2 regions of the Arthrobacter sp. T572 genome follow, and region 2 is predicted to be linked to the other one. Evidence: predicted binding sites of a transcription regulator. Region 2 holds the regulator's gene; the other holds the start of a gene.
What was found. The regulator Rex, encoded in region 2, represses fermentation and respiration genes when NADH is low (regulators of the CRP and FNR family bind a similar motif). The targets are predictions, from matches to a motif close to CTTGTGAANNNNTTCACAAG.

Region 1 (3,445 bases), 2.6 Mb from region 2:
CCATCCAGACGCCGGCGTTCATCGCCGTCGGGACCAAAGCCACCGTCAAAGCCGTGCTCCCGGAGTCCGTCGCCGAACTTGGTGCACAAGCTGTGCTGGCCAACGCCTACCACCTCTACCTCCAGCCCGGGCCCGAAATCCTCGACGCCGCAGGTGGGCTCGGCGCCTTCATGAACTGGTCCGGCCCGACCTTCACGGACTCCGGCGGGTTCCAGGTAATGAGCTTGGGCTCCGGGTTCAAGAAGGTGATCGACATGAAGAACGTCGACACGTCCGGGCCCGACGACGCCGTCGCCCCGGGGAAGGAACGGCTGGCGCACATCGATGACGACGGGGTCTGGTTCAAGTCCCACCTCAACGGCGACAAGCACCGTTTCTCCCCCGAGATCTCCATGCAGGTCCAGCACCAGATCGGGGCGGACATCATGTTCGCGTTCGACGAGCTGACTACCCTGCAGAACTCCCGCGCCTACCAGGAAGAGTCGCTGGAACGGACGCGGCTCTGGGCGTTGCGCTGCTTGGAGGAGCATTTCTCGTTGACTGAGTCCCGGGCAGGCAAGCCGTACCAGGCCCTGTTCGGGGTGATCCAGGGCGCCCAGTACGAGGACCTGCGGCGCAAGGCATGCCGCGATCTTGGCGCGATGCCCTTCGACGGGTACGGCATCGGTGGGGCGTTGGAGAAGGAGAACCTCGGGACGATTGTCCGCTGGTGCAACGAGGAACTCCCCGAGGACAAGCCCCGCCACCTGCTGGGCATCTCCGAACCGGACGACATCTTTACCGCCATCGAGAACGGGGCCGATACCTTCGACTGTGTCTCCCCCACCCGCGTGGCCCGGAACTCCGCGTTCTACACGCCGTCCGGCCGGTTCAACCTGTCCGGTGCACGGTACAAGAAGGACTTCGGGCCCCTCCAGGAGGGCTGCGACTGCTACGCCTGCGCCAACTACTCACGGGCGTACATCCACCACCTGTTCAAGGCCAAGGAGATGCTCTCCGCAACCCTGATCTCCATCCACAACGAGCGCTTCGTGGTGAAGATGGTGGACGACGCCCGCTTGGCCATTGAATCCGGGGATTTCTTCGAGTTCAAGGCCGAGACGCTGGGGCGGTACTACTCCTAGCTTTGCTTGGTGCCGGTGCCGGGTTCGCGGGAAACGTGCGACGGCGTTGGGAAGCTTCCAGCGGCCCCGTGCCTTTCCAGCGAACCCGGCGAAGGGCTAGGCCGCGATTGCGCCGTAGCTCGGCTCACGCTTCTTGATCCAGCCCACCACCAGCACGGTAATGGGCACGAAGATGAACTCGACCGCCGTCTTGTACAGGAAGCCCACCAGGACGTAATTGATGAACGAGCCGACGTCGGAGATGCCGATCACCGACGCCGCGATGCTGCAGAAAATCAGGGTATCGACGAACTCGCCCACCACGGAGGAGCCCATGAGCCTGGCCCACAGGGTCTTTTCTCCCGTGCGCTCCTTCATCTTGACCAGGATCCAGGAGTTGATGGTCTGGCCTGCGAGGAACGCCAGCAGGGACGCCAGGACGATTTGTGGAACGGGCCCGAGCGCGCCCTCGATGGCTGCCTGTTTGGCGGTTCCGTAGTCGTCATCGAAGCCGGGGAGGATGATGATCACCCAGTAGCAGAGCGACGCGAAGACACTCAGGGCGAACGAGGTGATGATGGCTTTGCGGGCCACCTTGAAACCGTAGACCTCGCTCATGACGTCGCCCAGGATGTAGGCCAGCGGGAAAAGAAAGAAACCGCCGTCAGTGATGATGGGCCCGAGCACCACGCCTTTGGAAGCGCCGATGTTGGAGAGGATCAGCACCACGGCCATGACCGCGAGCATGATGCCGAAGTAGGGGGAACCGATGGACGCAAAACGCGGTGCGGGCTTGCTCAAAGTACTGCCGGAAGGCGAGGGCATGGGTCATCCGTTTCGTAGTGGTTCGCGCAGGCGCTCTGCAACTCGCGGCGCCCCGCTGTATTAGCACTGGGGTAGTGGGGGCATCCTGCCCGGCACCAGCTACATTGTCCCACCCTCCGCACGCTCTCTCACCTTCCGCCCGGTTTCCCGCCACCCTCTCTCACCCAAGTGCTGTTGTGCCGCCACCCTCTCTCACCAAAACCCCGCACCCTGTTTGAACGCGTTCAAAACTTATGCCACACTCATTCTTGAACACGTTCAAGAATCTGCCGGAGGAACCAACATGGCCGCCAAGAGCGAACAAACACGGCAACTCGTAGCCGACGTCGCACTGAAGATGTTCCGCGAGGTCGGCTTCGAGAAGACCACCATGCGGGCCATCGCCCAGGAGGCCGGCGTCTCGGTGGGCAACGCCTACTACTACTTCGCGTCGAAGGACGAGCTGGTCCACGAGCTCTATCTCCAGGTGCAGGACGAGCATGCTGTCGCCGCGGCCGCGGCCCTGCACAACGTGCAGGATCTCACCGGCCGGCTCAAGGCCGTGCTGCACACCGGCATAGACGTCATGACCCCGTACCACCAGTTCGGTTCCGACTTCATCGCGACGGCGATCCGGCCGTCGTCGCCCGTTAATCCGTTCGGAAAGGCGTCCACCGCGGCCCGGGACGCTTCGCTCGCGATCTTCCGCACCGCCGTCGACGGTTCCTCTCCCGCGGTCGCCAAAAAACTGCGCGGGGAGTTGCCCGAACTCCTCTGGCTCGCCTATATGGGAATCGCACTGTTCTGGGTCTACGACACCTCCGAGAACCAGCGCCGCACCCGCAAGCTCATCGACGGCGCGGCGCCGCTGGTTGCGCGCGGGCTGTCACTGGCAAAGATCCCAGGCGTCAACAAGGTGTTCGACGACGTCCTGGGACTGGTCCGCAGCGTGAAGACCCAATCGTGACAGCCACAGTGGTGATCGCTGGAGCGTCGGGCTTCATCGGACGGTACTTCCGGCGGCGGTTCGCCGCGGAGGGCTGGCAGGTCCGCACCATCGGGCGGGACGCTTCGGTTGACGCCCAATGGAACGACGACGGCGGCATCGCCAAGGCGCTTAACGGCGCCGAACTGCTGATAAACCTCGCCGGACGAACGGTCAACTGCCGATACAACGAGCGGAACCGTCGGGAGATCCTTGACTCGCGGGTACAGACGACGCGATCGTTGGGGGTCGCACTCTCCCGTTGTGATGAACCGCCACGCACGTGGATCAATGCGAGCACCGGGACCATTTACCGGCACGCGGAGGACCGGCCGCAGTCCGAAATGGCTGGCGAGTTGGGTAGCGGATTCTCCGTCTCCGTGGCCCGCGCGTGGGAGGACGAACTGGCGGCGGCCTCGACTCCGTTGACCCGGAAAATTCCTCTGCGGATCGCCATTGTCCTCGGCAGGGACGGAGGAGTCATGGGTCCCTTCCGGAACCTGGCGCGGCTCGGGCTGGGCGGGCACATGGGCCGCGGGACGCAGAAGTTCAG
Region 2 (3,445 bases):
GCTCATCCACATGCCCTGCGTGAACTCGATCTCGGACTTGTCCAGGACCAGCGTGTGTCCGATGATGCCACGTCTTCGGACGGACGGCAGACTTCGCGGCTTGCTGAGGTGCAGTTCATTGGAATCGGCAAGCCAAGGAGGAAGCCAGAGGCCATGAAGTCGGGCAGCAGTTACATGGGATATCCAAGCACCAGGACTCGCGGCAGAGAGCGACCGTGCCGCAGCCGCCAGGTTGAAGTCCCAGTCGGCGGGACGATAGATCCCTTGACTGACACCCTCGATAGTGGCCTCTTTCCTGAGCTGCCTTTGTTCCAGGCCCGCAGCTCGCGCCTCTTTGAGGGTGAAGGGAGCAGAAGTCACCAGGGTAGGAAGGGGCGACGGTTTTTGCATACCGGCATTGTTTCCCAGGAAGGCCGATGCGTGCAGAAGTTATCCACAGGCTGCTGCCGCCAACCATGAAGGGGTGAGAGAGGGTTGGGGTGGGTGGGGGTTTTGGTGAGAGAGGGTTGGGGTGGGTGGGGGTTTTGGTGAGAGAGGGTTGGGGTGGGTGGGGGTTTTGGTGAGAGAGGGTCAGCGCCGGGTGCGGAAGCGGCTGAATCCCCGCCATAAGCCGTAGATGGCGCCGCCGACTGTGGCGGCCTTGAGGCCGAGGGTTGCGGCCCGGCGACCTGAACGGAAGTCATACACAGGCCAGTTGTTCTCCCGGGCGTGCCTGCGCAGGCGTGAGTCGGGGTTAATAACGACGGGGTGGCCCACCATGGTGAGGAGGGGGATGTCGTTGGCGGAGTCGCTGTAAGCCCAGCAGTGGTCCAGATCCAGACCTTCCTGCTCAGCCACCAGTTGGACCGCGACGGCCTTGGCGGGGCCGTGCAGGATGTCGCCGACGAGCCGCCCGGTGTACATGCCACCTTCGATCTCGCCCACCGTTCCCAGAGCGCCAGTCAAACCCAGCCTGGTGGAGATGACCGTGGCAACTTCGATGGGCGTTGCCGTCACCAGCCATACCGGCCGGCCCACCCGAAGATGTTGCTCCGCCAAGGCTTTGGTGCCCGGCCAAATCCTGGACTCGATCATCTCGTCGTAGACCTCTTCGCCAAGGGCCTTGATGTCATCGACCGTGATCCCTGCCGCGAGCGTCAAGGCGGAATCGCGAACCGCGTGGACATCGTCCATGTTCTCGCCCCGCAGGACAAACTTGAATTGCTTCCAGGCAAACCCCGCCGCCTGTGACAGCGTGAAAGCCTTGCGTTCGTACATTTTGCGCGCAACGTGGAAGAGGCTGGCGCCCTTCATCAACGTATTGTCGACGTCGAAGAAGGCAGCTTCGCCGGTGTGCAACTGTGCTCGGGCAGTCGCGGCGACAGCGGCGTTCTTCTCCTCGGGCATGCCTCGAGTCTAGTCAATTGCCGGTGTCCTGCGCTGAGGGCACACAAAAGGCGATGCCGGGGGTGGGATGTGAGAGAGGAGACGGGGTTAATGTGGAGTCATGGCTGCTCCCGACATCGTTCTCCTCACCAAAGCTGACTGCCACCTGTGCACCGAGGCGCGTGCCGCCGTCGGGCGTGTTACGACCGCCTTGGGGATCGAATGGACCGAGCGCGGGATCGACGGCGACCCCGACCTCCGGGACCGGTTCGCCGAGGAGATCCCGGTGGTTTTGGTCAACGGCGTGCAGCGCGACTTCTGGAAGATCGACGAGCAACGGTTGGAGCGCACCATCAGGAAAGTCATGGAAGCCTGAGCCTGTTAGGTTGCATGCGGCCGCTTTGGTTGAGCCCGGCAATGAGCCATAGAGTGGAACAACAAGCGACGCAATGGAGAACACCGTGACTGCGCTGGAACCGTCCCCGGGAGCTACAACCGGAGACAACGAACCTGCGGCAAAGCAGATCCCGCCCGCGGCCGTGGCCCGGATGACCCTCTATTTGCGCGCGCTCAATTCGTTGCTGGCCGAGGGCGTGGAGCGTGTCTCCTCGGAGGCGCTGGCCGAGGCATCCGGCGTCAGTTCATCGACGCTCAGGAAGGACCTCTCCTACGTGGGCTCCTACGGGACCCGGGGCGTGGGCTATGAGGTCCAATACCTGAGCCGCCATATTGCCGCCGCGCTCGGACTGACCCATGACTGGAAAGTGGCGATCGTCGGCGCCGGAAACCTGGGCAAGGCGCTGGCGCGGTACGGGGGGTTCGAATCCCGTGGTTTTGACGTTGTTGCGATCTTTGACGCCGATCCTATGGTGATCGGCAACGAGGTTGGGTGGCTGCGCGTCAGCGACTCCGCTGAACTGGAACGCGTCCTGGAACGCACCCATACCAACATGGTGGTCCTGGCACTGCCGGCCACGGTGGCGCAGGAAGTATGCGACCGGGTCATCGCTGCCGGCATCCGCAGCATCCTCAGTTTCGCCCCGGTCCTCCTCCAGGTTCCGCCCCACGTGAATCTCCGCAAGGTGGATATGGCCACCGAACTCCAGATCCTGGCTTACCACGCACAAAGGGCGCAGACACCGGGTCAAGCTGTGTAGCTCTACCGGGTCCGCGCCCTGTGCGTGATTCTTTAGCGGCCGTAGGGGTTCTGGTACGGGTTGCCGAACGCTTGCTGCTTCCGGAAGTACGGAGCCGACGCCGGCAGGTACAGCAGAACAATGGCCGCAACTCCCAGCAGGATCACCACCAGCTGGAGGAAGCCGTAGGTGGGACCGAGGGTAAACACGCTGGTCAAGCCGAAGACGGAAATCGCAGCGAAGACGGTGCCCAGGATGCGGGCCCAGTTCTTGCCCTTGCGGACCGGGAAGGCGACCAGTGCGTAAAGACCCAGGGAGATGATGGCTCCGATGACGCCGCTGACGGCAAAGAGGCCCTGCATGCCCTCGAAGGCCTCCGGCGGGAATTCCTGTCCCTGCCGTTCGGCCTCGGCAACCATCAGGTCAATCATCGGCTGCGCGCCGGAGAAGGCCAGGACCAGGGAGCTGATGGCGGAGAGGACGCCGGCGGCAATGATCATCCAGAAAGCGGTGTTGACCAACTGGGGAACACTGCTGGGCCCGGGCTGCTGGCTGGGCCAGTTGGTGTCCTGGCCGTACTGGGGCGCCTGCTGGCCGTAGGGGGAGGGCTGCTGGCCATACGGCGATTGCTGCCCGTACTGCGGGGCCTGTTGGCCGTACTGGGGCGATTGCTGTCCGTACTGCGGGGCCTGCTGCCCATACTGGGGCGCCTGCTGTCCGTACTGGGGAGCCGAAGGCTGTCCGGACTGCGGTGCCTGCTGCCCGTACTGGGGCGTCTGTCCATACTGGGGAGTGGACGGCTGGGAGCCCTGCTGCTCAGGCTGGGAATCGCCGGGGTTGGACGGCGGGTATGGAGGGTTGCTCATGGCATTCCTTTGCTTGGGTGGACTGCTGGTACCTCTGCCGGGAAAAGCAAAACCCTGCCCCCAGCGTGGTTCTGGTTC

Region 1: the regulator Rex is predicted to act here: its motif matches at 2,140-2,159, upstream of ACUYMZ_RS04550 (queuosine precursor transporter).

What each region holds. Positions count from the first base shown of each region.
Region 1 is NZ_JBRAZQ010000002.1:708,973-712,417, reverse strand. It holds gene tgt (tRNA guanosine(34) transglycosylase Tgt) at 1-1,124, shown strand, start outside; gene ACUYMZ_RS04550 (queuosine precursor transporter) at 1,221-1,928, opposite strand; gene ACUYMZ_RS04545 (TetR/AcrR family transcriptional regulator) at 2,212-2,874, shown strand; gene ACUYMZ_RS04540 (TIGR01777 family oxidoreductase) at 2,868-3,445, shown strand, end outside.
Region 2 is NZ_JBRAZQ010000002.1:3,312,614-3,316,058, reverse strand. It holds gene ACUYMZ_RS16530 (endonuclease domain-containing protein) at 1-390, opposite strand, end outside; gene ACUYMZ_RS16525 (HAD family hydrolase) at 571-1,386, opposite strand; gene ACUYMZ_RS16520 (glutaredoxin family protein) at 1,487-1,741, shown strand; gene ACUYMZ_RS16515 (redox-sensing transcriptional repressor Rex) at 1,815-2,522, shown strand; gene ACUYMZ_RS16510 (GtrA domain-containing protein) at 2,555-3,367, opposite strand.